One region of the Clostridium sp. Marseille-Q7071 genome, then DNA from elsewhere that is predicted to be linked to it. Evidence: riboswitches for the same ligand, from Rfam matches in the RefSeq annotation. Region 1 holds a riboswitch; each other region holds the start of a gene.
The links. Region 1 has a riboswitch for cobalamin ahead of ACWPW7_RS12095 (DUF4430 domain-containing protein). Riboswitches for the same ligand answer to the same signal wherever they lie in the genome.

Region 1 (7,755 bases):
GATGCTAATTCAGTTTCTCCAACCATACCAATCATAACTGTATCTAACATATTTAATGAAGATGCTATTAACTGTTGTAATACAATAGGCATGGACAATAGAAATAAGCTCTTATAGAATTTTTTGTCGTTAAAAAGTTCTTTAAAGTTTATCTTTAAACTCAATTTTATTTCTCCTTTCTCTATGTTTTTAGATAAAAAAAACACTTTGAAGATTTTCAAAGTGTTTAACTTCAGCACTTGTATATCTTTTTTTGTAAAAGATATATAAAGCAGATTATTGAATTTCATATATTTTTTTAAATTCCTATAGAATTATATAAAATTTTTTCTTCTATGTCAATAACTATTAAAAGTTATATATAAATTATTGTGATAATAACCTCTTCTCACCAGTTATTTCTTGAATGGACTTTATATTTTGAGTTACTTCTAATGTCCCTATATATTCATCCTTTTCATTTTTGATTGCAAAATATCTTATATATACATATAATTCTCCCATTTTAATCCAAAATTCTTCACTATGCTTCTTTCCAGATTTAAAATCTTTAAGCATTTGTTCTACAATATGAACACTTGCAGGTGGATGACAATTTTGAACAGTTCTTCCAATTACAGATTTAGTTCTTGCAAATATCCTCTCTTGGCTCTGAGAAAAATATTTTACTACATCATCTTTATCAATAAAAGTAATATCCACTGGTAAATGATTAAATATAGCTGATAATTCCTCTATATTCAAAATTCCTGTATCTAATTTAATATACTCTTTTTCAAATCTATTATCTTCTTTTGCATATTTCATAGCCATTCGCTGAGGTTTCCACTTTTCTACTACATCTATTAAGCAATATCCTATTTCATCACTATCTTCCATTATTTCAACCCATTCATCTTCTGTTAAAGTTTCTAATAATAACGGAAATAATATATTTTCTTCCTTAAAGATCATATCTAAAATTTTTGTTGTAATGATATTAATTTTTTCTTCCAGCACTTCTATATCACCATTAAAATTAATTAAAATATCTTTTATATCTTTTATATCTCTTCTTATTTCATCATCTACAGCCCACATAACTTTAGGTGGAGCTTTAATTTTATATTTTTCCATATAAGGAAATAATATATTTTCTTTTCTACTATAGTGTTTGTCTATATCCCATAGTAAATTAAATTCTTCTAATAGCTTTAGTAAATTTTCATTGGTATTTTCCTTTTTATATAATACTAAAGCTTGTAATATATTTTTATTTAAGAGGTTTTCTATTGCTAGGTTCTCCATTTTTAAAGTATAGATAGGATGTCCTTTACTATTTTCAGTTCTTTCATCTCTATGAATTTCCTCAATTGAACCTTTAAATACTTCAGCATGAACATCACATAATCTCTGAATCTCTTCTACTTCCATTCCTTCCTTTATTAAGGCTGCTTCCATTTCAGATATTTCATTTACAGAGACATTTTTTATAAGAGTTTCAAATTCCTCTTTGACTTCTTCTACACTTTTTCCATTATGCAAATCTTTTATTATTTTCTTTAACCTTTCCTCTCTCTTATTTTTATTTATTTTTTTTATTTTCTCTATTATTTATAAGCTCACTCATATGCTCTACCTCCTTTTCTATTAAACTATATAATAACCTTCTTTTATTAGTTTTTCTTTAACTTCACTTATGTCATAACCTTTTATTTTCGCACCTTTAGGAATGGTCATAACTCGTCCAACTGTATTTAGCATTTTATCATTAGCTATATTTTCAAATCCTATACTTTTTAACCTTTCTTTAAGCCTAGAATTTTCCTTGCATAGCTCATAAATAGTTTTATTCATATCTAATATATTCTTCATACTTCACCTTCTTTTTAAGAATATATCTTAATTTATTAATTCAAGTATAAGAAAGATCTCTCTAATAAACTGTGATTTAAATCAAAATTTAAAAATAGAGTAAATGTAAAAAAATTTTCTACTAAATTTTGATACAATATTTCAAATATCTTATTTATAATAAGTAAAAACAATTTAAGCTTTACACAATTTTAATACAACAAAGTAAACCTATTAATTTTTGGGAATATATGTAATAATATTCCATAGCATATTATCTTTAATAGAATAAATGCTTATAAATACAGCATTTATTTATTGTTCATCTTTTATTCTCAATCTGCGCAATATTTTACATAATATTTACAATAATGGTGATATAATAAAACATATTTGATACTAAAAGGTGATGTAATGTGAATGATGTAAATTTAATGTTAAACAATGAAGACTTATCAGAGATGCTAAATGCCTTAGAAAATTTAAATGAAGTAGGTGATTATGAATATATCTTTAAAAAAAATGCTGTAAAATTCTCAGAAGAACTTAGTAAGGTAGTTGGTTGTAATCAAAAAAAGCTCATGTTAACTGCACTAGAAATTTTATATGAATATATTCATCCTAGTGACTTAATTTATTTATATTACAAAAGTAAAAAACTTAAAAAAAATAAAAGTTATAACTCAAAATACAAATTATCAGAAATAATTGAAGATGATATATACATATATAGTAAAGATACATACGGTAAAAATAATATTCTTTTAAAAGAAGCCTTAGAGTATAGTAATCTTAAAACAGAATTTTTATCAAATATGTCTCACGAACTTAGAACACCCTTAAATAGTATATTTAGTTCTATTCAACTCTTTAAGGTATATCTTGATAATGAAGATAATTTAAAAAGTAAAGAAAAACTATATAATTATGTTAATATAATGAAACAAAACTGCTATAGACTGTTAAGATTGATCAACAATCTCATCGATTCCACAAAAATTGATGCTGGGTTTTTATCTTTAAATATGCATGATCAAGACATAATTTGCATAATAATAAACATCTGTAATTCTATTAAAAATTATATAGAAAGTAAAGATTTAATCTTTACCTATCATAGTACAATTACTAGTAAAATAATGAGCTGTGATGCTGAAAAAATAGAGCAAATAATTTTAAATTTATTATCTAATGCTGCAAAGTTCTCAAAGCCTCATAGTAAAATTCAGCTGAACATCTCTGAAAATAATGGTAACCTAATCATTTCGGTAAAGGATAATGGTATAGGAATCCCTAAAGAAAAACAAAGGATAATCTTTAATAGGTTTAGACAAGTACAGCCTCTTATGAACAGAAATCATGAAGGTAGTGGTATAGGCCTTTCCATTGTGAAATCTCTGGTAGAAATGCATAATGGTGAAATCTCTGTTATAAGTGAAGAAAATGTAGGAAGTGAATTTATAGTGGAAATTCCTATATTACAAAATAAAAATTGTAATTATAGTGAAAATAAACAAATAAATTTTAACCCTATAGAAAAGATATATATGGAATTTTCCGATATATATAATTAATAAAGCATTTTGATTAATGAATTACCTTTATAATTGAATCAAAAAAACCTTCTTGTAAATGGTGTATAGTAACTCCATTTACAAGAAGGTTTTTTTGATCTTTTAATATGATACCTAAATTTAAGCAATAAAATTTTAAAATTAATAACTTTTGCACTCTTCTTTATTTAGCCTTACTAATAATTTATAAATATGTTCTCCTAATAGCATCATTGCCAGATAATTTCCTACCATATGGATTATATCATAAGGTATTCCTCTTATCCAATAAGCAACAGCAAAACTAAGATCATTTAATATTATATAAGGAAGGGCAAAAAGCATACCAAAGATTAAGCCGAAAACTCCTGAAAATATAGACCAAAGTAAAAAGTTTTCTTTATTTATCCTTGTAAATAATAATGTCAGTATAACTAATAATGGCCAAACAAAAACATAGCTAAACCACCATAATCCAATTCCGTAGATTAGCCCTTCTATAAGAATAAATAATAGTGCTATAATTATAGCTTTTTTCCTAAATACAAGTGTATAAACAATTAAAAGCATTGATACAAGTTCTACATTCGGTAAAAAGCTTAAAAACATTTTTGATACTGTGATTATTGAAGATAATAACACTATTATAATTAACTCTCTGGTTTTATTCATAATATTTACCAGCCTGTTGTAAATATAAACTCAAATCTATCTCCATCAGCTATCGGAGTTTCGTCTATTCCTGCTGTTGCATCCACTCCGTTTATTGTAAGTTTCCACCACTCTTGTTTATTCTTATCTGCTAAAATTCCATCTACTTTATTTACATATCTTCCAAATTGTGACTTTTCTGCATCTATTATCTTCATCTCATCCAATGCCTTTCCTAAAAATTCAGCATCTGTTGAATGTTTATGTTCTTTTTCATATTTATCTTTTTCAGATTTAACAATTACTGTTATATTTTTATTTCCTTTAACGGTTTCAACTTTTGCAAATTTTCCATAAGCGAAATAACCTACAACAGCAATAAGTAAAATTAAAATAGTTGTTATAATCCTTTTATTGTTATTCTTCATAACTATATCCTCCTATATTTTCCATATAAATTAAGTCGATATAAGCCCCTGACTAATCAATTTCTATTTAGCTATATTCAAAAATAACTAGTCAATATTTTGATATATTTTCTTTCAGATATCCTAGCTGATTCCATAATAGTTTCTATTTTAAAATAGAAACAACTTGTGTATTGCTCCTTTCTATATTTAAATTTAAATTCTATGTATTACAAAATAAAAAACTCTCTTTCTTTAAATGTAAAAGAAAGAGAGTGGCTTTCTGTAAAACTAAACCAACTCTTCCCTCCGAAGAAAAGCTTGAATATACTGTTTAATAAGTATCCTGGCTCTCGTTTCAACCTCAAAGCGTCTTCCCAGATAAATTCCAGTGACTATTGCTCTTTGTCCACGATTACAGTAGCGGGGGCTGCTATGGCTTAAAACCATATTCCTTACAGAACAGCAAATATTAATTTATTTTAATTCTATCATATGAGAATTTAACTTTCAATAAATCTAGTGAATATAGGTATGCAATGTGAAAATTTAAAATATACTGAAAGAAATAATTTTTTATAAAAATAACTTAACTTTTTAGAGATTAAGGGTTAATACTTAAGAATATGAATTGAAGATGAAATTCACCTTTAGTGAATTTTTTAAAACAAAATTTATTCTAAAAAGCTCCAAGAACTTTGATGATGAAGTTTTAACAACAATTCGTATCTTTCATTCTATTTTTTTATTTACGAACAATAATTTTTGTTATAGAAATCAAAGTAATGTATAAGTTAAATTTTCATTAATAAAGCCTATAAATACAATTATTTAAAAAGATTAATTTTTTATATTGATAAGAATTATCAATTTGTCTTTATTAATAGACTATTAAACTATATAATGATAGAAAAGATAAAAATTAATCATTATAAATAATATTAAAATATTCATATATATTATTATGACAAAATTTTTGTTAATTATTATTTATATTTTATCTTATAAAATATTTTAAAATTGAGATATATTTTATAAATTTATCTCAAATACTTATGAGGGGAGTTTTACAATGAAAATTTACTCATGGAATATAAATGGCCTTAGAGCCATGTTAAAAAAAGATTTTATTCCTTGGATAATGGAGTCATCACCTGATATATTATGTATTCAAGAAACTAAGCTTCAAGAAAATAATTTAGATGAGAATATAACTAATATTGAAGGCTACTATTCATATTTTTCTCATGGAATAAAAAAAGGATATAGCGGAGTTGCAATTTACACTAAAACAAAACCAAAATCTATTAAAAATGGTATTGGTATTAAAAGATTTGATATAGAAGGACGTATATTAATTGCTGAATATGAAGACTTTACTCTTATGAATATCTATTTTCCTAATGGTCAATCTTCTGAAGAAAGACTTGAATATAAAATGGAATTTTATGATGCTATATTAGATTTTTGTAATATTGAAGTATCAAAAGGTACTAATTTAATAATTTGTGGTGATTATAATACTGCTCATACTCCTATGGATATAAAAAATGCTAAAGCTAATGAAAAGACCTCTGGTTTTCTACCAATGGAAAGAGCTTGGATAGACAAATTTATATCAAATGGATACATCGATACCTTTAGATATATAAATCCAGATAAAATAAAATATAGTTGGTGGAGCTACAGATTTAAGGCTCGTGAAAGAAATGCCGGATGGAGAATAGATTATTTCTTTGTTTCAAGAAACATGGTTAATCGAGTTTTAAAGGCAGAGATTTTAAATGAAGTTCTAGGTTCAGACCACTGTCCTATAACTTTAGAAATTGAAAGTCGTGATTAAGATCACGGCTTTTAATTTATATACTCTTTAAATATTAAAAATATTACAAAGTAATAATTATTTTATATTTGTGTATATTATATTTTTCTTTTCATAAAATATTTTTATAATAAAAACATAAAATATGATATAATTTATATTTAAATATGAAAAGTAATTATAGTTTATTTAATATTAAAGTTTTCTATAATTTATAATGAACTTATTATAATTGGGAAATATATTAATTATAATAGTATAAATCTTATAGCTATATCTAAAGTTATATGTTTATTATATATTTATAAATTTTAATTAACATTAATTTTTTATAAATATTATAAAGTATTTTAACATAATGTTTAAAATATATATATGTATAAAATTTGAAAAATTTTCAAATAACTATTAAAATATATTTAATAGTTTAATTATAAGTAAGGAGTGAGAATTATGATGATAAAATTAACTGTTAAAAATCTTATTAATCTAGGCTTATGGGGCAGACTGTGTGAGTATAAGGGATGGGATAAGCATATTGTAAGAGATGGGTTAATTTCATTAGATAGCGAAGTTGAGTTTGATGATGAATTTTTAAAGAAAGATGTCGTTCCAATAGATCAATTAAAAATGTTTTTATTTAATATAAATAGTGATGTAGCAGTTTATTGTGGAATAATGCTAGCAAGAGATTTAGGGGATGCTAAACTTAGGATAGGAACTATACACAATGTTATTAAAATTAATACTATAGAAGAGATAACTAAGGAACAATTATATAACTTTAAAAATATGCACCATGTCCTTTATAGAAAACAACTTTAATATTTTCTACTATAACGCAATACGTTTCAATTTATTTTATTAAATAATTTTTCATATTAATTTTAAAGCAATGAAAAATAATTCATTTCATACAAAAAGAATGAAGCATATCTATATAATGCTTCATTCTTTAAATTTGTTATAAATTTCTTCTAAATCATTTTTACTTAATAGCCTTTCTATTAAGTATGCTAAAAATATAATACTAGGTAAATTTACTAAAAGTCTAGTAAAAGTATATTTATATCCAAGTGCTGATAATTCAAATAAAAATGTTGGTATTTTTGTAGTACACCAAGCTCCCATAAAGACCATTATGTTACTAAATTTAGCTCCTTTTTTAATAAATACAGCAGTTATAGGAAAGGCTGCATATACAGGTCCTGCTGCTAATGAGCCTAATAATATAGCAAGGACTACTCCTAAAATTCCTGAGTTGTTTCCCATATATTTTATCATGGTTTCTCTAGGAACCCAAATATCTAAAAGTCCTAATAATAGCATTATAGGTGGCAATACTGCTAGCATTTGTTTAAAGGAATCCAGTGCTATTAACCCTATATTTTGACCCTTATTAAAGTCAAGTAAAGTTATTATTAAAGTTATAATTAATATTATTATAAAAAAAGAATATCGTTTTAGCCATTTCATAAAATCACCTCAT
Region 2 (7,755 bases), 1.4 Mb from region 1:
ATTATCCTTTTGATGAATGGGTTATTGGTTATATTCTCTCTTTTGGAAATTTTGTTGAGGTTTTAGAACCAGATTTTATTAAGGACATTATTAAAAAAAGAGCTCAAAATATAATGGAAATATACAAATGATTACCAAATGTGACGTACTGCTGTCATATTAAAATTGTTATAATCAATTCATAAAAGAATAATTTTGAGAGGAGATTTTAATATGGAAAATATGATTTTTTGTCAAAGCTGTGCAATGCCTCTTATAAAGAGTGAAGATTTCGGAACAAATGCAGATGGAAGTAAAAATGAGGATTATTGCCTTTACTGCTATAAAGAAGGTGCATTTATCACTGAGGAAACAATGGAAGAAATGATTGAATCATGTATACCTCACGTTTCTTCTGGCAATCCCTATGCAAACGAGAATGAAGCTCGAACTTCAATGAAAGAGCTCTTCCCAACTTTAAAAAGGTGGAAGTAATATGAATATTATATCAGTAAATGAAAGTAATATAGATAAGGAACATATTTGCTGCGTTATTTCAGATAAAAAAGGTGAAAATTGTGTGTCGTCAAAAAAAGCATGGATGAAAGAACGCTTCAGAGACGGATTAATTTTTAAAAAAGCTGATGTTAGAGGCAAGGTTTTTATTGAATATATCCCTGCTGAAAAGGCTTGGAGTCCTGTAAACGCCGAAAATTATATGTTTATCAATTGTCTTTGGGTCTCAGGACAATATAAAGGACAAGGCATATCAAACCTGTTATTGCAAGAATGTATTGCTGATACAAAAAGACAAAATAAAGACGGAATTATCATTGTTACATCAAAGGAAAAAATGCCTTTTCTTTCTGACCCCAGGTATTTGAAGTATAAAGGCTTTGAGACTTGTGATACAGCACATCCTTATTTTGAATTGTTATGCTTAAATTTTAATAACAACAGTAAATTACCCACATTCAAGGATTGTGCCAAAGATGGCAAAATAGCTGATAAAGAAGGCGTAACCTTATATTATACAAATCAATGTCCATATACTGAAAAATATACTTCAGTACTAAAAGATATCGCAGATAAAAAAGCTATTCCTTTTAATCTGATTAAAATTAATACTCTCGAGAAAGCTCAAAATGCACCTACAGTTTGGACAACATATAGCATTTTTATAAATGGTAATTTTGTTACAAATGAAATTTTAACTGAAAAGAAATTTTTAAAATTAATAGATGAAAAATTTAATTAGATATTTTTTTGCAAAAAACTATCTTTACAAATTAAAAATGTTCCTATATTTATATATTAATCAAAGCACCAAGTCTCTTCTGTTAGGCATGGTGTTTTTTTATTTTATTAAGAGGACGTTTCATTATTATTCTCACATAAAGCAATATAATCATGAACCGTCCCTTAAATCCAAACTTTCTATTAGATTAAAAATTCTACTTTTCTTATAGATTTTCTTGCAGATATTATAGGAGTACCATAATTGTCAATATGAATACTTCCTTCAATACCATACACATCTTTTAGCATTTTTTCATTAATAACATCTTTTGGCGCACCTGAACTATATAGACCTCCTTTTCCATCCATTACAATAATATTATCAGCGTATTGTGCAGCAAGATTTAAATCATGGAATACAACTAAAATCATTAATTTCTTTTTTTCATGATGAGCCTTAGTAATTCACAAAATTCTAATTGCTTTTGCATATCAAGATTATTAGTAGGTTCATCCATTAATAATATTTCAGGTTCTTTAGCTAAAACTTGTGCAATATACACCATTTGTTTTTGGTATCCGCTTAGTTCTGTTAAATAACGAGAAGATAAGTTATCTATACATAGAGCTTCAAGTATATGCATTACAATATTTAAATCTTTATCATCCACTTTCCATGATAAGTTTTGTAATCTACCTAAAAGGACAGTTTCAAGCACTGTCAGCTGTGGTGTACCTTCTTCCTCTTGTGGGAGATATACCATGAAATTAGCTATATCACTTTGAGTATAGTCCGATAATAACTTTTTTTATAATAAACTTCCCCTTTAGGCTTCAGTAGTCCAAATATACATTTCATTAAAGTTGATTTTCCTGCTGCATTTGGTCCTACAATTGCATTTAATTCTGACTTTATCTGCAAAGAAATATTATTTAGAACCTTATTTTCCCTATATCCAAAGCTTAAATCCTTTATTTCAATCACATATAATTCCTCCCACCTTTAAAAATTAAAACTAGAAAAAAAGGAATTCCTATAAAAGATGTAACAATTCCTATAGGAATAATCACACCTGGAATAATGATTTTACTTACAGTAGAGGCTATGGACAAAATTAGTCCTCCTATTAATGCAGATATAGGTAGTAAAAATCTTTGTTCCTCTCCAACTAACATTCGCGCCAAATGTGGTGCCACTAATCCTATAAAGCCAATTGTGCCTACAAAACATATTGCTGTAGCTGAAAGCATTGAAATTAATACTATTGACATTCTTCTCATTTTCTGAACGTCCACCCCTAAACTTATTGCTTTGCTATCACTTAAACTTAAAGCTGTTAATTTCCATGCATTTTTTGTAAATATAATTAAACATAAAAATAATACAATTATTGTAATGAACAACTTTTCCCAAGTCGCTTTTGTTAAATCTCCAAAAGACCAAAACATAAACCCTTGTAATTCCTGTTCCGTTGCAATATATTGTAATACTGCTGTTAAAGCATTAAACATAAAACTTAAAGCTATTCCAAAGAGTACTATCGTACTCTTCCCAACATGCTTTTTTTGGTAAATAAGTACATTATAGTTGCTACAATCATAGTGCAGAAAAACGCATTTATAGGAATAGCAAGATTTGTAAACGAAGGTATAAATCTAACTCCTAAAATCATACCAGTTGCTGCACCAAAAGATGCAGCGGAAGATATTCCTAAAGTGTATGGACTTGCCATTGGATTCCTTAATATGGTTTGCATCTCACATCCACCTACAGCAAGAGCAGCTCCTACTACAATCCCCATCAATGCCATAGGTAATCTTATTCCCCATATAATAGTTTTCGTCATATCGTCTGGTGCTTTTCCTAATATAGTTCTAAATACCTCAGAAACGCTGAGACCTGATGATCCAATTAAGATATTAGCAAAAAATCCAACTATGATAGCAATAATTAAAAAAATTAATATTAGCTTTTTTTCTTTGCTAAGCTTTTATAAATATATATTGCTTCTTTATTTTGTGCAATCATGCCTTCCTCCATATCCTAACTTTATTTAAGTTGCGTTGACCAAACCCCATCATAATCAAAAACCATATATTTATCATAAAACTCTTTTAATGTTGCATCTGGATCAATATCTTCAAATTCTTTAGGATAATACCACTTAGCAAGTTGCATATTTGCATAGAAAGTTTCTAGGTTTAATGCTGTTGAATAAGATATAGCATATACTTTTTTATTTTTAACTGCTGATAAATTCTCCCATCCAGGTTGTTTTGCCACCATTTCCTGAAGATAAGTCTGAGCTTCTTCTTCATTTCCACCTAATCCTAAAGCATCACCACCCATTGTTATAACGTCAGGATCTCGCTTTAACAAATACTCCGGATCAATAGTTCCGCCATTTTCCAGTTTACCACTTGGTATATCATCTGCGATATCATGCCCTCCAGCATGCTTAGCAATTATTGCCCAACTCCAAAAAGATTTTGGAGTATCACCATGAAATGTTAGTTGATGAACAGTTGGTGCAGGAGTAGTTATATTTTCCAAACGCTTATTAACTAGTTCATATTTCTCACTAATAAAATCACATATTTCTTTTGCTCGTTCTTCTTTGCCTAAAACTTTACCAATAATTTCAATATTCTTTACTCTATCTTCTAATGGCTCAATATTATAACTTAAACAAACTACAGGTATTCCAACTTCTATAACTTTATCTAATGATTCCAAATTTTGATCAGACTTTTGATTAATTAATATTACTATATCAGGTTTTAGCGAAATAATTTTTTCAGCGTCATACCCACCGTTATTAGATATTTGAGGTAAATCTTTTAACTTAGGAAATTTTGCTCCATAAGTCTTATTAAATCCTTCAATTCCTCTATTACCACCTGATGTTGCAATAATCATGTCTGCCATTTCCTCTCCGCCAACAGCAAAAAGAGAATCAAACAGACTTCTGTTATTTACAACAATTCTTTTTACTGGTTTTTTAATGGTAACTTCTCTTCCTGCTATATCTGTAAAAGTAATTTCGGATTTAGATTGTGTATTAGTTTCTTTAGCTGAATCACATCCCACAAAACAACTAATAATCATAATAAAAGTTAAAAATATTATAAGTCTCTTTTTTTTCATTTTAATTCTCCCTTTGTCCCCTATTTGAATAAATATTAATATAAAATAAGAAAATCCTGTACTTTATAATGTGAAGTACAGGACTTTCTATTTAATAATAAAAATAACACTCCCTCCTCTGTCTCACGCAAAGTAAAGATATATAACAAGGCAGGTCTTCTGACTTAGCTTCATTGTAATAATTTATCTTCCCATACAATAATAGTACAGTGATCTTAATAATTATTACTCCACTTCACAGCGGCGGGACCGTTTAGGATTTTCACCTAATTCTCTATTATGTAAATATTTTTGTAATATTTACCACCTCAAAAAATATCCATATTTATAATTTTTTTACAAAATCTATTTTAGATTACCACAATTTTTGAAAAAGTTCAACAATTTTCTACATATTATGATAGTATATAACTAATTTTAATTTTTTCAGTATTTGGTTTTGATAATAGTTCAACATATACTTCATATAAATCCTTAATAATCTCTGGATTCAAAATGAATAAAGTTTGAATTGCTACGCTAAAACTCCTACAATAAATTAAAATTTTTTTTATGCTATTTTAAAAAATAAAAAACCTCCCATTAACAAATGAGAAGTTGATATAAACATATATTATGGTTGTATGCCAAAAAACCTTAATACACCTTATCTATCAACCGTAGAGTTATTAGTGTCCATTACAGGTATGTATTCTGACTCTGGTTCTTCAATCTTATAAACCTTCCCTCTAATAAGAAGTGGCATATCTTATAAAATCTCCCCAATACAGCGGCGGGACCGTACAGGATTTTCACCTGTTTCCATATTAAGCCTAATGAGGCACCTGAAATTTACAATATTAAATATTTACACACCTATTATAAGCATGTAAATTTTATTTGTCAATTTATCTATTATAGTATTCTAATCCACATTGCCAAAAAGTAAATTGATTTTCTACAATATAATTCCATAATACTTTTCTATTTTAAAAATTTATATTACTTCTTCATTCGTATAAACCTATAAGCATGTATATTAAACAAAACACGGGGTCCTTAAATTAGACCTCGTGTTTTCTTATTCTCTGCATGATAAAAGATTTATCTCTCAATAAATTTTATCAATTCCTTATTAAATTTTTCATGTTCTTCCCAGAATAATCCATGACCACTGTTTTCAAATGGCACAAGCTTAGAATTTTTGATTTCTTCCTTTTGTACAATAGCCAATGAAAACATACAAACTTTGTCATGAACACCATGAAGAATTAAAGTAGGAACATGTATTTTTCCGAGATCAGAAAACAAGCTCTCATCTCTAAGGGAAATTGCAAGTTTAGCTGTAGACCATCCTGCCGCCTGCAATCCTAATTGGAAAAACCAATCTGAGAAAGGTCCAGTTATATACTTAAAGAAAAACATATCTCCAAATTCCCGTAACATTTTAGGACGGTCATTATATGTTTCCTCAATTAGTTTAGTTACATCTTCCTTTGGTAATCCATAAGGGAAATTTGGACGTCTAGTAAAGCTTGGAGCTGCCGCAGCAAACAAAGCAAGTTTAGATACCCCATGCCCCTTATGACGAGCCATATATCTAATAGCAATTGCTCCTCCTACAGAATGACCAGCAAGTATAATATCTTGTAACTCAAGTGTTTCAATTACACAATGAACATCGTCAGCTAATCGATTGTAGTCATAGCCTTCCCATGGTTTATCTGAATTACCAAATCCTCTAATATCAATTCCAATGCATCTATATCCCATCTCTGGAAGTTTATTAAACTGATATTCAAACAAGTTATGATTTGCAGGCCAACCATGTATAAAGAGGATTATTTTCTCCCCCATTGGGTTAATATCCTCTACATAAATTCTTACCTCTGATTCTACTCTAATATAATATCCCACAGGAATTCCTCCATTAATAAAATTATCTCAGTAACATTTTATTCCTTTAATTTAAATAGGTGAATTATTTATCCATTTTCACCCAACTATCTTGATAACTAGATGAAAAATATACAAGTTCTAGCATTTTTTTCTAAAATCATATAGCTCCTTGAAAATTCTATTATACTAGAAAAAAATAGTAACACTGTATAGTAAAAATTAGAGATATAAAAATTAATTTTAAAGCCTTTATTATATTATACGAAGATTTAAAGTAGAGATTAATATGTCAAAAAATATAACTAGTATAGACATATAGAGGCAATATTTTCTTTTTTTCTACAAGTTTTACAGGTAATTTTTATGAATTTATCCCTATATTTGAATATTAGGTTATATTTTTATGATATAATTAAATCTTGAATGCATTCATTATTTTACCAGAGGGGAGATGATAAGAAATTCTTTAAAATTTTAAATTAAAATAAAAACTTTTAACAAAGTAACTGAAAAACAGGACAAAATTTGATAAGGCCAACTAATTAATTAGAGAGCCTGACATTTATTAGGGGGGATAAGTTGTGAAAAAGATTATATCTATTGTATTAACTTTTACATTAATGTTTTCAGTAACTCCAGTTGCATATGCTACAAATGATATTAAATCATCTACTAATATCATCAGTGAAGAAATGACTGCTATGAATAACCTTGGTCTAATTCAAGGCGATGAAAAAGGATTAACACCTGAATATGCAGCAAAACAACCTACAAGAATACAAGTTGCAACTATACTTTTAAGGTTAAATGGACTTGAAGATGAAGCTAAAAAATTTGAAGGAACAGAAAACTTTTCAGATTATAAATCAGTAAGTTCCATAGAAGAGAGAAATATACTTGCATATATAAAAGCAAATCCTAAAGCTTGCTTAATACAAGCTGATAAAGATAAATTTAACCCAAACAAATCTGTAAGTGAGGAAGAGTTTTATAAGATTGTTCTTCAGCTGTTAGGATATGAGCAAGGAAGCGATTTTACAAATAAAAATATAATAAAATTTTCAAAATCTATTGGTCTTAATCCTTCAGAAAAAAGTAAATTCACAAATGATGAATTTGCAAAAGCACTTAACGATTGTTTAAAAGCAAAGACAAAAAGTGGTCGTGAATATTTTGAAGTATTATTAGAATTTGGTTTTATGATGGATTTTAATAAAAATAAAGATGTACCAGAAATACTTGTATTTGACGGAAAGCCTCAACCTATATTTAAACATGATGAGGCTATTTATGAAAAAGTTTATGTGGAATCACCACAAGATACAGATCTTGATGGAAAGCGTGATTTACTTGAAGTATGGATAAAACGTCCTATTGAAACTGAAAAAGGAATGAAGGTTCCAGCAATATTTGAGGTAAGCCCTTATCGTCCTGGAACAAATGATGATCTTTATATCACTCATAATGTAGATAAAGATTTAACTGTAAGTCCACAAAGTAACATAACTTAT
Region 3 (7,755 bases), 690 kb from region 1:
TTGTATGATGGATTATAACGTGATTTTAGCGAAAAATAAAAGAATTTTTGTAACTCATGGTCACATTTATAATGAGAATAAACTTCCTAATATTTCAAAGGGAGACATAATAATTTATGGACATACTCATATACCAGTAGCGAAGAATGAAAATAATATATTTATTTTAAATCCTGGATCTATTGCATATCCTAAAGAAAATAATCCTCACAGTTATGGAGTTATTGATGGAAATAAATTTTACATTAAAAATTTAGAAGGAGAAGTTATTAAAGAAATTGATATTTTGGCGAATTAAATCAAGATATGGAATTTCGAAGATTTCTTCGCAAAGGAAAGCAGAATATCTTTGACGAAAGCATTCTTTTGGCTATGCTCATAACGTAAAAAAGAGCTCATTGAACTCTCTTTTTTAATGCACAATGCACAATTTACAATTATGGATATTTCTCAGTTATCACTGAGAAATTTTGAATTGTCCTGTAGCGGCGAACAGTGTTCGCCACATATTATTACGATATTTAATTAAATTTAAAAACTCTAATTGAAAGTGAGTATGCAAATGCTCCATTTTTAAAATATGGGTATAAAAAAATAAGAGTTGAGCATTAGCGGTTTTTAATCGTTAATGCGACAACTCCTTTTATTTTGATATATTTTATATTCTAATAAAGTTTATATTTTAGCAATTTTACTATTTCACTGATATACTTTTAACAATGCAATCAATTACAATTGCTTGTATTATTTAAGTAACTTTTCTTCTTTACTTCCTAGGAATACAGATTTTTGGCTTGGTCTAAATTCGCCAGTGTTTTCATCTCTTCCTTGTAAGTAATATCTAGCATCTGATTTACCTATAGTATCAGCAGCTTCTTTTGAAAGCTTACCAAGTTCATCACCTTTGCATCTGTTAATGATTAAGCTAAATTTAGTATCTTTAAAATCAGATAACATAGCAACGTCACCAGCGCTATCTCCACCAACGATTAATGGACCTTGGCCACCATGGTTTTCAACTAAAAACTTTTCTATAGTTTTAGTTTTACCTTTGCTTTGAGTTTGATCGTAGCCTTTTCTAAATTCAGCCTTAATTACACCTTTATCATCTCTTTCAAGTTCCATAGCAAATACATTTTCTTTTGGAAGTTCATATCCGAACTTAGGGTTAGTAGCAAATGTTCTAACAACATCTATGAATGATGCTGAGCAGATATAAACATCTATTCCATTATCCATTAAAGTTTTGTAAAGGTTTTGTTGTTCTTTTATTGTTCTTAAACCAGAGTGGAATTTAACTGAAACAACGCCAGCTTTACCTGCTAATTCCTTTGGACTAGTCCAAGTTTCTTCACCAAGTTCATGGTTTAACCAATAATCATTTGATTTTTCAGTTAACTCAGAAACTTCCTTTTCAGTCATCCCTGCAAATAGGTAAGTTACCCATGGATAGCTTACATCAGAACTAAAAGATTCACCGATTGAATTATAAAGGTATCTAGTTTTAGCTATAAAATCTTTGTATTCAGGAGTAGCTTTAATCTCATCTAAAGATTTAGTTCCTTTGAAACCTTTATAGTTTTCATATAAGAATTTGTAGTCAGAATCAATATCAGCACCAACTAATTCGATGTTAACAGGTTTTCCTTCATCGTTATTGCAGGCTTCTACAAAGTTGTCCTTTGGAATGTTTATTCTAATAGTGTTGCTAAATTCTTCAGGAGTCATTTTAAATTCAAGATTTTCTAACTGATATGCAAGTAACGCTTCTTCAACATCATTGATTATTGATGTGTTATCCCAGTCAAATACAGCGTAAGGCTTTTTCTTTTCATCATAATCCTTACTGTTTTTGCCGTATTTCTCTATAAGGTCTGTTAAAGCAGCATAATTTTCAGGAGCCCAGTTACCCTTTTCAAGTTTAACTTCCTTTTTGTTATCAGTTTGTTCTACTTTAGTGTCATTTTTAGTTCCTTCTGTTTTAGCAGAATTTCCACATGCAACTAAAGAAAAAGACATAATGCATGCTAATGATAAGCCAAGAGTTTTTCTTTTAAAATTATTCATAAGTTATCTCTCCTTATTTGTGTCATTTGTGATTTCATTTTTAATAGAAATAGTTAAATATGCCAAATAAAACTTATTGTTAAAACTTATTAACCATACTTAACATAAACTTTACAATTAATTTATATAACGAGCATCAAAAAATGTCAATATAAAGTTGGGTTTCCCTATTCTTGGAATTAATTTTAAATTTAATTTAAAGACTTTCTAAAAAATATGAAAACGAGCTATGCATTAGGAGTTGTATCTTCTCATGAACAAGATAAGAGCAGCCAAGAGTTATAAGAGATGCTATGAAATCAAGAGTTAATATAAATGAGCAGATTAAATTAGATGAGATTAAAATCACAATGATAGAGGAGCATTGTCTTTTAATTGTTATAAATCAGGCAGAAGAAGCTGCAGATACCTTAGCAGTTCTAAAATTTACAAAATCAAAGGCAGCAAGAATTATTATTGTAACTAATATAGTAGGAATCATAGTCTCAAGAGAAGTAGAAGAAGTCCTAAACAATAAAGATGCTCTACAAAGATCCGCAAGCTTATGCAGGGGGAGCATTAGAAAAAAGCAAATAATTAGTGAGAATGGGATATGGATTGTCAGCACTTTTTAATAAAATTTTTATTTGGTCATTAGGTGTCATATAATTGGGAGCACTGTGAATACGTTTATAATTAAACCTGAATTATTCACCAAATTTATTTCAATATTATATTAGCTGTTATACTTTGGTGATTAATTTTTTGCTTCAACTTAGAAATTTTTCATATGAAATCTTTAATTTCTTATTTTTAGTCTGATCATATCTTAAAAATGATATATTTTCACTAAGGAGCATCTTAAATTAATTTATATTCTATGAAATAAAGACTTTAGATCCATTAAGAGATATGGAAGCTGTAATAAAAATGATGAAAAGTTACAAGAAATTGTTTCAGTAGTTTCTCATGCTACTATATTTAGAAATGATAGTGAAAGAAATCCACAAATTTTCGTTGATGTTTTCAATTTAACTATAGCTAAATTAATGAGATTGACTCCAAACGTTTCTTATGTTCATAGTGTGGGCATAAAAATTCAGAAGTAAAAAAAATTAGCGCTTAGAGAATGGAATTGTATAAATTGAAGGTATACCACCATAGAGAAATAAATGCTAATAAAAATCTACTAAAATTAGTAATATAATAGTGGTTATTGAGGCTGGAATGACCTTGTGACTAAGGTAAAGTTGTTCCAATAGAAATATTAATCATGATGTTATGATTTAAATGAAGGAATTGGTAATAGTTCATAAAGTTACATAACTTGACACGGAATTAATTTAAATCTATAATTTTAGTTGTAACATATTTAAATTGAGATTAAGGAATAATAAAAATTAAATAATAAGAATTTAGGTGCTTTTATAAGTGAAAAGGGAATGTGGTTAAACTCCACAGCAGCCCCCGCTACTGTAAATGATGACGAACCTTAAATTACACCACTCTTTTAAAGGGGAAGGTTAAGGAGAGAATGAATCAAAAGCCAGGAGACCTGCCTAAATCTTAGATAAAAGCTTTCGGAGGGAAAGTTCTATTAGTATGAGGGGACATTCTGCAGATTATTTATACAAATAGAGGTGAACTTAGAGAGTTTGCCTCTATTATTTTTTTATTTGAAAGGGAGTTTTAATATGGCAAAGATAATGGTGCAAGGAACAGCATCTTCCGTAGGCAAGAGTATATTAGTTACAGCACTATGTAGAATTTTTAAACAAGATGGATATAAGGTATGTCCATATAAATCACAAAATATGTCATTAAATTCATACATAACTTTAGATGGTAAAGAGATGGGACGTGCGCAAGTATTGCAAGCTTATGCTTGTGGATTAGAGCCAGAAGTATACATGAATCCTATACTATTAAAGCCAACTAGTGATAAGAAGTGTCAAATAATTGTAAACGGAGAGGTTTACGGAAATAGCACAGCAATGGAATATCATAATATGAAATTAGAGTTTAAAGATATGCTAAAAACTCAATTTGAAGAGTTAGAAAATCAATTTGACATTATAGTTATGGAAGGTGCAGGTAGTCCAGCAGAAATAAATTTACGAGATAGAGATATAGTAAATATGGGAATGGCAGAACTTGTAGATGCGCCTGTAGTCTTAGTTGGAGATATTGATAAAGGTGGAGTTTTTGCTTCATTAGTAGGAACACTAATGCTTCTTACGGAAGAAGAAAGAGAAAGAGTAAAGGGAACTATCATCAATAAATTTAGAGGTGATGTAGATATATTAAAGCCAGGTATTGACATGCTTGAGGATATATCTAAAAAACAGTGTATAGGAGTTGTACCACATTGTACATTAGCTCTAGAAGATGAGGATGGAGCTGTAGAATTAAATAAAAAGATAACAAATAAAATTGATATAGCTGTTATTAAACTTCCTAGAATCTCAAATTTTACTGATGTAGATGCACTTAAAAATGAAGAAGATGTTTCAGTAAGATTTATAACTTCTGTAGAAGAATTTAAAAATCCTGATTTATTAATTATACCAGGAAGTAAAAATACCATTGAAGATTTAAATGCACTTAAAACTTCTGGACTTTTTGATAAGATTAAAGAATATAGCAAAAATGGAGAAATAATAGGAATTTGTGGTGGATATCAAATGTTAGGCAAGAAAATCACAGATCCATATGGTGTAGAAACAGAACTATTAGAAATAGAAGGATTAGGACTTTTAGACATAGAGACAGTCTTTGAACAGAAAAAGGTAACTACTAGAGTAGAAGCTGATTTAATTGATAATAAAGTCTTCGCCACTGATAGAGATAAATTATCTGTATACGGTTATGAAATTCATATGGGGATTTGCAAATACGGTAAAAATGCCAATCCACTATTTAATATAAAGACTCAAAATACAAAAGAAGTAAATTATAATGATGGAGCTATTAATGAATATGGCAATATAATGGGATCTTATATCCACGGAATTTTTGATAAAACAGATTTTAGAGAAGTTATAGTTAACAAGCTTAGAAGTAAAAAGGGTATAGAATTAAAAGAATCAAAACCATATGAAAGTTTAAGAGAAGAAGAACTTGATAAACTTGCAGATTTAGTAAGAAAAACTTTAGATATGGATGAAATATATAAAATCATGGGAATTAAAAGATAGTTAGGAGATAAAATAATGTTTAATTTTAATTTGAAAGCTAACATTATTTACGTATTAATAGCTATGATTATAGACTTCGTTTTGGGGGATCCTGCTTGGCTTCCTCATCCAATTATCTATATTGGGAAGCTTATAGCTAAGTTAGAAAACTATTTTAGAAAAGGTGAAAAAAGTGATGAAGGCTTAAGAATCTGTGGAGGATTAATTGTTTTAATAGTATGTTTTGTAACTTATACTATTCCTTATGCCTTATTAAAATTATCATTGATTAATGAATATTTATTTCATGGTTTAAATATCTTTATAATTTGGACTACATTAGCAGCAAAAAGTTTACATGGTGCGGCTATTGAAGTTTATAAATCTTTAGAAAAAAGAGATATAAAGGATGCAAGGGTAAAGCTTTCTTATATAGTAGGTAGAGATACAGCTAGCCTTGAAGAAGATGAAATTATAAGAGCAGATATAGAAACTGTAGCAGAAAATGCTTCTGATGGTATAATTGCTCCTATGTTTTACGCTATATTAGGAGGAGCTCCACTAGCTATGATGTATAAAGGCGTTAATACTATGGATTCAATGCTAGGATATTTGAATGAAAAGTTCAAATATATTGGTTTTTTCCCAGCTAAAGTAGATGATTTGTTCAATTTAATACCTGCAAGACTTACAGGAATTTTAATGTGCTTAACTTCTTTTGTTGTAGGTGGAAATATAGAAGATAGCTTTAGAATAATGATTAGAGATAGGAAAAATCATAAGAGTCCAAACTGTGCTTATCCTGAGGCGGCAGCAGCAGGTGCAATGAAAATTCAACTTGGTGGAACAAATGTTTATTTTGGAGAGATAGTATATAAGCCAACTCTTGGAGATAGAATTAAAAACTTAGAAGCTAGAGATATAAAGCAAAGTATAAAGCTTATGTATTCAAGTGAGATATTGTTAGTACTTGTATCATTAATTTTGGTGGTAATTTAAAAAAACTAGTTAGGACGTGAAGAAATTGAAGCATGGTGGAGATATATATAGTGAAGGATTATTAAAAGGAAGAAAACTATTGGATTTTAGTTCTAATATAAATCCTCTCGGTGTACCTAAAGGATTTATTGAAAATATTAATGAAGGAATAGAAATGCTTCAAGTTTATCCTGATATAAAATATAGAACATTAAAGGATAACATAATTAATTATTTAAATAAATGTAGTTATTATTTTGGAGGAGAAACTAATGAGTTTAATTTAACTCATGAAAATATTTTATTAGGGAACGGAGCTTCCGAAATAATAGATCTAGCTGTTAGATATTTAAAGTCTATAACTATAGTAGTACCTTCCTTTGTAGAATATGAAGATAATAGTCATAGATATAATTTAGAAGTAAGTTATTCATATTTAAAAGATGATTTTACTTATGACTATGAGGATATATTAAGTAAATTAAATAATAGTGAAGGTCTTATAATTGGAAATCCTAATAATCCTAATGGTTCAATTATAGATAAAGAAAAGTTTACAAGTATTTTAGATTTTTGTGAAGAAAATAATAAGATAGTTCTAATAGACGAAGCTTTTATCGAGTTTACAGGAAGCTTTAACTATAGCCTTTTGAATTTAGTAGAAAAATATAAATGTTTATTTATCATTAAGGCGATAACAAAATTTTATGGATTGCCTGGCGTAAGATTAGGTTTTGGAATAACAAAAAATGAAGAATTAATTAATTATATAGTTTCAATGCAAAATCCATGGAATATTAATTGCTTTGCTGAATTAAGTGCTAAATATGCATTAAGTGATGAAGCATATATACGAGATTCTCTTAAGTGGATTGAAACAGAAAGAAAATATATGATAGATGAACTAAATAAAATTTCCATAATTGAAAGGTGTCATAATAGTTATGGAAATTATGTTCTTTGCAAATTAAAGGGAATAAACTGTGATAAACTTTACAGTTACTTAGAAGAAAAATGTATTATAATAAGAAAGTGCAATAATTACAGAGGACTAGATGATAAGTTTGTTAGATTTGCAATAAAGGATAGAAGCTCTAATGAAAAGCTGATAGAGCACTTAAAAAATATAGATCCATTAAAAATTAAGGATATTTAACCCTTAGCTAGAGAAGGTGGATAAATGAAAAATTTGGAGCAGTGCTTTTTATCTATTAAAAGTGATAAGCTTAAGGTTCTTATAGTTGGTGGAGGAAAAGCAGGATATATAAAGTGTAAATCCTTTTTAACTAAAGGAGCAGAGGTTAAGGTTATTGCATTAGATATATGTAAAGAAGTGCTATCTTTACAGAATTTTGAAAAGTTAAGTATTGAAAAAACTACTTATAATAAGGAAGTGTTAGTAAAATATCATCTAGTGGTCATTGCAACTGATGATGAATTCTTAAATCGTAATATTAAAATGGATTGTGATGAACTTTGTAAATTTTATATAAATTCTTCTAATGTAGAGGAAAGCATGTGTATAACTCCTACCGTAGGAGAAAGTAAAAGTACA
Region 4 (7,755 bases), 1.4 Mb from region 1:
TAAACTAATTATTTCAATATCTCTTGCATACAATTTTAAATAATTAGAAACCAAGATGCTTGACCCAAATTCTGGTGACATTAAAATAATAGTTTTGATTTTTTTTAGTTTGTTAAAATCCACTTTTTCTAACACTTCTATATAACAGTCGCAAGGCACACACAATATAATAGTTTCCCAAATATCTTCTATGTTAGAATAATCTATATATAAGTTTTGTAATCTATAACTTCCTTCCATCATAGCTAATTCTTTTTTAGCTACATTTCCTTTTAATGTGAAATTGTTGTTTTTTAATTCTTCTACAAAACATATAGACTTACTACTATTTCTAATAACTATTCCAATTTCATCTGAAAATCCCTTAGATAAATTAATTATCATGTTAATTGCTACTGGTCCAGAACCTATTATTAGTGTGTTTTTTAAACTGTTACTCATATTTTTATTCATCATAAAGTTTTCTCCAAAACTACACTTTCATAAATATATTTATTATCTTTTATTATTGTTTTTTGGCAGTTCTTTATTTCTTTTATATCCAAAGGATAATTAAATATACTTTTTAATTTATTTCCATATCTCAAAATAACCTTTGTATCACCATCAATATTTTCTAATAAATATTTTGCCATATCTAATTTGGGTTCAACTAAAGAAGCTATTATAATATGGCTAAAACTATTTAAATCAAAATTACTTATATCTTCTGATGAAAATGATATATTTTTAATGCCATACTTATCAGATAACTTCTCTGATAGCTCAAGTGCTTCATTATCCACATCTAAACAAACTACTTCAGAATTAACTTCATCATTTATAGTGAATGCTGTTATAGGCATAGCCCCAGAACCTATAAATAAAATTTTTGATTTATTATTTATATCAAATTCTAATATTTCATTTTCTACTGCAAACCTTAGTTCATCAGAATACTTAAATGAATCTAAGTTATTATTTAATATGCTGCGAGCTTGACATTTTTCAACCCATCCTAAAGCCTTTGAATTAGCCTCTCTCACTTCTTTCACTAAAGTATCATAGTCTTCTTTTGATACATATTTGCTCCATTTTAAATTGTTAGAACTATCTAATATAAAATCGCATACGTAATCAAGCTTATCTTTCAAAACTATAAAACATTCACTATGTTCCTTACATAAACTCATAATTTCATTAATATCCACGTTTATTAATTTTAAATCTAATAAAAATTTATGTTTTTCCATATACATTAACCTCTCAACCTCTTTATACTTTTAATATTCAAACATTAATAAAATAATGTTATATCAATACTAACTGCAATTAATTGGTGTCACACTAAGATAACCTTTCTTTGTACAACAAACCTCTACTTCTACTTTATATACCTCTTTTAATAGTAATGGATCTAACACTTCTTCCGGCTTTCCTTCTTTAGCCACATATCCTTCGCTAAGTAGTATAAACTTATCACTGTATCTTGTAGATAACGCTAAATCATGGATTACTATAATAGTAATAGCATTGTTTTCTGTGGTGTATTCTCTTGCTAGATCTAAAACCTGTAATTGATGCCTTATATCTAACGCACTGGTTGGTTCATCTAATAGTAATATCTTTGGCTTTGAAACTAAAGCTTGTGCCATAATCACAAGTTGTTTTTCTCCACCACTTAAACTAGAAAACTTATTATAGCTTAGATGACTTAAATTTATTTTCTTTAATATTTTATTTGTTTCTTCTAGCTTATCTTTAGAAATCTTCCATCTTAGATCCTTCATATGTCCAAGCAATACCATTTCAAATACAGTTAAATTAGAGTTACTATTACTCATCTGTGGAACATAGGCCATTTTCTCTATAGGAATTTTTTCCTTTGGATTTCTGTCCATATGTATGGTTCCTTCATAATTGATCATTTTTGACATAGCCTTTATAAATGTAGTCTTTCCTGTACCATTTGGGCCGATAATAGAAGTTATTTCTCCCTCGTGAAAGGTAGCGGTAATATCTTTTAGTACTTCTTTATTTTTAAACTTAACTGAAACTTTTTCTGCTGTAATAAAACTCATTATTCTGCTCCTTTCGATAGTAATAAAAATAATAAGAATGGTACACCAACGATAGATGTAACAATTCCTATTGGTATTAAGGCACCTGGCTTTATTATTTTAGATATTATAGAAGCAACAACCATAATAAGAGCGCCAAACATGGCAGAAACAGGAGATAAATATCTTTGATCTTCTCCAACTGATAATCTAGCAAAGTGAGGAGAAATCAATCCTATAAATCCAATAGGTCCTATAAAAGAAACTGCCCCAGTTGTTAGTAAGGTTGCGATTGTAAATACTTTTAGTTTTAGCTTGTCTACATCTATTCCAAGGCTTCTTGCTCTTTCTTCACCAGCAGATAATGCGGTTATTTTCCACACTACTGTTGTGGTTAATAAAAGGCATATAATAAAAATTGACATTGTAACAAAAACACCAACCCAAGTAGATTTTAGTAAACTTCCAAACATCCAAAATACAATTTGTTGAGATACTTCTGGTGCAGACATATATTGAACTAAGGATTGCAGTGCCTGAAATAAAAAGTGAATAACAATCCCTGTTAATATCATTGTTATAGATTTCATCCCTTTATTTTTTCCTATAAAGTAAATACACATACTAGATATAAATGAAAATAAAAATGCCATCAGCGGTATAGAAAGCCAACCTATATTTCCAATAGTAAACCCTGTTAAAATAGCAAGTGAAGCTCCAAACCCTGCTGCTGAAGAAATGCCAAGAGTATATGGACTTGCTAAAGGATTATTAAGTATTGTCTGCATATGAGACCCTGCAAGACCTAATGAAGCTCCAACAAATACACATGTGAGGGTCATTGGCAGTCTTATAGACCACATCACAGCTGAATGTACACTTTTGTTCTTTGGTCCTTGTAACAATGTACTTATTACATCAGATAAGGACATACCAGATGGTCCAACAGCTAAATCTATGATACAAAATACAGCTAATAATGAAATTACAATAACAAATAAAAGAAGTCTTTTTTGATTGATATTTTTGTATATATGCTCTCCATTATTTAAATCTTCTAGTGCTTCTTTTTTATTTGTCATTATCTATTCCTCCTTTATCATAAAAGTACCCTCTGGTTTTACAGGTAAATACTTTGCATAGAACTCATTTAGGTTTGCTAATGGATCTACATCTGTAAACTTTTCTGGGTGAATAACTTTCGCAATATATTGAAGATATACGTAGTCATAAAGTGTTCTAAGTCCACTGTGGTCAACACCATATATTTCTTTATCCTTCACTGCATTTAAATTCTCCCAACCTGGTCTTTTCAAATACATATTCATTGTTTCTAAAGCTCTTTCTTTTTTAACATCAAATCCCATTTCAAATCTTTGTTTACCTTGATCTTTAGAATTGGTTTGTCCAGAAAAAATTATAAGCTGTGGATTGCTAGAAATAACATACTCAGGATTTAATGGTCCATAGTCTGTAATTTTTCCCTGTGCTATGTTGTTGCATTTTGCAGTTTTAAGTATATTTCCCCATAGAGAATCTCCATAAGAATTTCCATAGGTTTCTGGTCCTTGGCTTGCAAGCTCAAAATAAACAGATTTAAATTCACTTTCTGGTATTTCTTTTAACTTATTTTCAACATCTTCTGTCTGTTTTTTATAGTTTTCTATAAGTTCTTTTGCTCTTTCTTCTGTTCCAAGAAGCTTACCAAGTATTTCTGTGCTCTTTATATGTTTTTCTAAAGTAAATGAATTGTAATCAACTACTGCTATAGGTATTCCAAGATTTTTAATTGTGTTAATACCATCTCCTAATTTTTTTGCTTGATAAGGTGCAAGAATTACTAAATCTGGTTTGGCATCAATTAGCTTTTCCATACTGAAACTATCTAAATAAATTGAACCTGTATCTATACAGCCTTCTAAATTTGGAATTGCTTCTGCATATTTAGTCCACATTGCATTCATTAAATCTTTTGTTTCTCCTTTTGATATGGCAACGATTCTATCTAACTTAAAATCTCCAGATACAGCAAGATAATTTTCTATATAAAACCCTAAAAATATTTTTTCTGCTGGTTTTTCTAAAACAATTTTATCTCCGTTAATATCTTCTACCTCAATAACCTTACTTTCTGCAGACTCACTTTTCCCATCTCCTTGTGAGCAGCCCCCTAAACTTATAATCATTAATAAAGTTAATATAATACTAAATACTTTTTTCATAAGTATTCCTCCTAAATTAGTTCGGTAATTTGAAATTTTCCGATAATTGTAATGTGATTAAAACTATTTCTCAAATTTTTATCATTCTTATATAATTTTATGTGCATTTTAAAATGTATATTATTAATTGATAACGCACATTATTTGCATTATACAAACCTTTTTCTCTAAGAAAACCTTTCACCTCCTATAAAATAAATTATTTTTTCATAAATAATAGCCCTTTAACAACAGTTAAAGGGCTATTTATCCAAAAAAATATTTTTCAAACATTTATACCCCCCCATCGCTCGTAGAGTTATTAGTATACTAAAACAGGCAGGTCTTCTGGCTTAAGCATCAACATTCCTGCAGCCTTCCCAGTTTCCCAGTGGCGCAATTGCAGGAACTCATCTATTACAGTGGCGGGACCGCGTGGGATTCAAACCCACTTCCCTTTTAATTAATAGATATTAAAATATCTATCAAACCTATTTTCAATATATTCAATTTTCCAAAATCATTTTAGCACATTATGGTTACATTTAGCAAATACTTTTTAATATTCCATGATAAAGACCATACAATTTAGATTCTTAAGAGTCCAAATTGTATGGTTTTTTGTCTATTTAATTACATTTTTCACTTCAATGCTATAACGCAAAATTATGATAAGTAAAGTCTTTTAAAATTTTAGTTAATTTATTAAATCTGCTAGTAAATTCAATAATTGATATTGCTCATGAACCTAATTTCCACACTTCAATAAATAATTAAAATTCTTGGATATACTTTATATATAACTATTTTTTCTCTAACTTTATCACACACTCAAAATGTATTATAAAATATACTCTGAAATCCTCTTCCTTATGAAAACCTAATCAAATAGGTTGATTAACACTACTTAAACTAAATATTTTTAATCAAATTAACCATTTCAATTGCTGTACAAGCAGCATCATATCCTTTATTTCCAGCCTTTGTACCCGCTCTTTCAATAGCTTGTTCAATGTTATCTGTTGTAAGCACTCCAAAAATCGTAGGGATTCCTGTTGCTAACCCTATAGAAGCAATTCCTTTTGATACCTCTGCACACACATAGTCATAATGGGTAGTAGAACCTTTAATAACTGCTCCAAGACAAATAACTGCATCATATTTTCCAGATGACGCCATCTTTTGTGCCACTAATGGAATTTCAAAAGCTCCTGGAACCCATGCAAGGGTAATATCATCATCATTAACTCCATGACGTATTAATGCATCCTGAGCTCCCGATATTAATTTTGATACAATAAATTCATTGAATCTTGCTGCTACAACTCCTACTTTTATATTGCTTGCTACTACATTTCCTTCCAATTTTCTCATTTCTTTTCCTCCAATTATTCTTTATAATTTTCTTCCCTTAACCATGAATACTTTCGTCATATCACACTAATAAGTTGTCATATGTTCCATCTTTATTTGTTTAGTCATAAGGTAAAATCTATCATCTTTGTTAGGATTAATTTGAATAGGAACACGCTTTTTTATAGTAATACCGTAATCAGCTAGTCCTGTTATCTTTTTAGGATTATTTGTTAAAAGTAAAAGTTCTGTTGCTCCTAAATCATATAATATTTGAGCACTAATTCCATAGTCTCTTAAATCTTCTGGAAAACCAAGCTTAATATTAGCCTCTACCGTATCACACCCATGTTCTTGAAGTTCATAGGCCTTTAACTTATTGATAAGTCCTATTCCTCTTCCCTCTTGACGCATATACAGAATAATTCCTCTTCCTTCTTTTGCAATAGCTTTCATAGCAGTATCAAGTTGTTCACCGCAGTCACAGCGACGGGAGCCTAATATATCACCAGTTAAACATTCAGAATGGAGACGACATAAAACAGGTTCTCCATCAGCCACATCTCCCATTACTAAAGCTACATGCTCCTCTCCATTTAATGTGTTTTCATAACCATAAATAGTAAATTCGCCGTACTTGGTAGGTAGCTTTGCTTTTGCACTCTTCTTTATAACACTTTCTTCTTTTAATCGATAAGATACTAAATCTGCAATAGTTATCACCGTTAATTTATGTACTTTTGCAAATTCCAAGAGTTCTGTGGTACGCATCATCATTCCATCTTCTCTCATAATTTCGCAGCATAATCCACATTCTTTAAGTCCTGCAAGCTTTACCAAATCAACAGTTGCTTCCGTGTGTCCCCTTCTTTCAATTACGCCGCCATCTTTTGACTCTAAAGGAAACATATGACCAGGACGTCTAAAATCTTCCGGCTTAGCATCATCTTCTACCGCTTTTATAGCAGTAATGGATCTTTCATAAGCAGAAATCCCTGTAGTGGTATCTACATGGTCGATAGAAACAGTAAAAGCTGTAGAATGATTATCTGTATTATTGTTTACCATCTGCTCTAATCCAAGCTTCTTAGTTAACTTGGCACTCATAGGCATACATATTAATCCTTTTCCATAACATGCCATAAAATTTACATTTTCCTGTGTTGCAAATTCTGCTGCACATACTAAATCTCCTTCATTCTCTCTGTCAGGGTCATCGATAATTAGAACGATTTTTCCACTTCTGATATCTTCTATTGCTTCTTCTATTGTGTTTATTTTTTTCATAATATCATCCTCCTAAAAACCATGTTCGATTAAAAACTGTTCCGTAATCTTACTATTTTCTTCTGATTCCTTTGATTTTAAAAGCTTTTCAACATATTTTCCTACCATATCACATTCCAAATTTACCTTATCACCAATTTTCTTATAAGATAAAATAGTTTCTTTTTGCGTATGAGGTATAATTGATACTTTAAATCCCTCTTCATCTACACAGGCAATGGTCAGACTGATTCCATCTATTGCAATAGATCCCTTTTCCACAATATAGCAAAGCTGTTTTTTATCTGTGGTAATGGTGTACCAAACAGCATTGTCATCTTTTCTTATGTGCGATATGCATCCTATCCCATCAATATGTCCAGATACCATATGTCCTCCAAATCTTCCATTGGCAAGCATAGCTCTTTCTAGATTTACTTTTGAACCGCTTCCAATATTCCCAAGAGTGCTTCTGTTCATTGTTTCAGACATGACATCTGCAGTAAATCCATCCTTTGCCATATCAGTTACGGTAAGACATACTCCATTAACTGCAATGCTATCTCCAATTTTTGTTTCATCCAGAACATCCTTACATTCAACAGTTAAAATAGATGATTTGCTTCCATTTCTAACTGACTTTATAGTTCCTATCTCCTCAATAATTCCAGTAAACATAATTTCAACTCCTCAAATATCCTTCTATGCAGAAATCATTCTCAAACTTTATTATTGTGGTATCTTCTAGTTGAAAGGCATCACTCATCTGTTCCCGTCCTTTACCTTCAACAGGCGTAAGTGCTTCTTTTCCTCCAATTATCTTAGGTGCTATGTAAACATACGCCTTTTTTATAATTCCTGCCTCTAGAGCTGCCTCGTTTAAGGTTCCTCCCCCT

Region 2: linked by a shared signal. The riboswitch ahead of ACWPW7_RS18840 (ABC transporter substrate-binding protein) and the one ahead of ACWPW7_RS12095 (DUF4430 domain-containing protein) in region 1 are both predicted to bind cobalamin.
Region 3: linked by a shared signal. The riboswitch ahead of ACWPW7_RS15515 (cobyric acid synthase) and the one ahead of ACWPW7_RS12095 (DUF4430 domain-containing protein) in region 1 are both predicted to bind cobalamin.
Region 4: linked by a shared signal. The riboswitch ahead of ACWPW7_RS19105 (ABC transporter substrate-binding protein) and the one ahead of ACWPW7_RS12095 (DUF4430 domain-containing protein) in region 1 are both predicted to bind cobalamin.

Annotation. Positions count from the first base shown of each region.
Region 1 is NZ_CBCOPR010000001.1:2,577,690-2,585,444, reverse strand. Features, by position in the region: gene ACWPW7_RS12120 (MATE family efflux transporter) at 1-164, opposite strand, end outside; gene ACWPW7_RS12115 (DUF438 domain-containing protein) at 367-1,524, opposite strand; gene ACWPW7_RS12110 (DUF1858 domain-containing protein) at 1,630-1,854, opposite strand; gene ACWPW7_RS12105 (sensor histidine kinase) at 2,250-3,407, shown strand; gene ACWPW7_RS12100 (hypothetical protein) at 3,549-4,058, opposite strand; gene ACWPW7_RS12095 (DUF4430 domain-containing protein) at 4,064-4,465, opposite strand; cobalamin riboswitch at 4,764-4,966, opposite strand; gene ACWPW7_RS12090 (exodeoxyribonuclease III) at 5,517-6,287, shown strand; gene ACWPW7_RS12085 (hypothetical protein) at 6,720-7,091, shown strand; gene ACWPW7_RS12080 (permease) at 7,215-7,742, opposite strand; gene ACWPW7_RS12075 (permease) at 7,747-7,755, opposite strand, start outside.
Region 2 is NZ_CBCOPR010000001.1:3,953,292-3,961,046, forward strand. Features, by position in the region: gene ACWPW7_RS18805 (helix-turn-helix transcriptional regulator) at 1-131, shown strand, start outside; gene ACWPW7_RS18810 (zinc ribbon domain-containing protein) at 214-474, shown strand; gene ACWPW7_RS18815 (YoaP domain-containing protein) at 476-1,237, shown strand; gene ACWPW7_RS18820 (hypothetical protein) at 1,420-1,650, opposite strand; gene ACWPW7_RS18825 (ATP-binding cassette domain-containing protein) at 1,650-1,982, opposite strand; gene ACWPW7_RS18830 (ATP-binding cassette domain-containing protein) at 1,991-2,203, opposite strand; partial or broken gene ACWPW7_RS18835 (FecCD family ABC transporter permease) at 2,200-3,185, opposite strand; gene ACWPW7_RS18840 (ABC transporter substrate-binding protein) at 3,269-4,366, opposite strand; cobalamin riboswitch at 4,499-4,692, opposite strand; cobalamin riboswitch at 5,033-5,209, opposite strand; gene ACWPW7_RS18845 (alpha/beta fold hydrolase) at 5,450-6,262, opposite strand; gene ACWPW7_RS18850 (Xaa-Pro dipeptidyl-peptidase) at 6,826-7,755, shown strand, end outside.
Region 3 is NZ_CBCOPR010000001.1:3,268,008-3,275,762, reverse strand. Features, by position in the region: gene yfcE (phosphodiesterase) at 1-298, shown strand, start outside; gene ACWPW7_RS15525 (haloacid dehalogenase-like hydrolase) at 745-2,067, opposite strand; gene ACWPW7_RS15520 (hypothetical protein) at 2,361-2,681, shown strand; cobalamin riboswitch at 3,447-3,623, shown strand; gene ACWPW7_RS15515 (cobyric acid synthase) at 3,741-5,243, shown strand; gene cbiB (adenosylcobinamide-phosphate synthase CbiB) at 5,259-6,221, shown strand; gene ACWPW7_RS15505 (pyridoxal phosphate-dependent aminotransferase) at 6,247-7,356, shown strand; gene ACWPW7_RS15500 (NAD(P)-dependent oxidoreductase) at 7,381-7,755, shown strand, end outside.
Region 4 is NZ_CBCOPR010000001.1:4,016,175-4,023,929, forward strand. Features, by position in the region: gene ACWPW7_RS19085 (opine metallophore biosynthesis dehydrogenase) at 1-456, opposite strand, end outside; gene ACWPW7_RS19090 (nicotianamine synthase family protein) at 453-1,232, opposite strand; gene ACWPW7_RS19095 (ABC transporter ATP-binding protein) at 1,302-2,060, opposite strand; gene ACWPW7_RS19100 (FecCD family ABC transporter permease) at 2,060-3,121, opposite strand; gene ACWPW7_RS19105 (ABC transporter substrate-binding protein) at 3,125-4,261, opposite strand; cobalamin riboswitch at 4,562-4,750, opposite strand; gene ribH (6,7-dimethyl-8-ribityllumazine synthase) at 5,153-5,614, opposite strand; gene ACWPW7_RS19115 (bifunctional 3,4-dihydroxy-2-butanone-4-phosphate synthase/GTP cyclohydrolase II) at 5,681-6,880, opposite strand; gene ribE (riboflavin synthase) at 6,893-7,537, opposite strand; gene ribD (bifunctional diaminohydroxyphosphoribosylaminopyrimidine deaminase/5-amino-6-(5-phosphoribosylamino)uracil reductase RibD) at 7,542-7,755, opposite strand, start outside.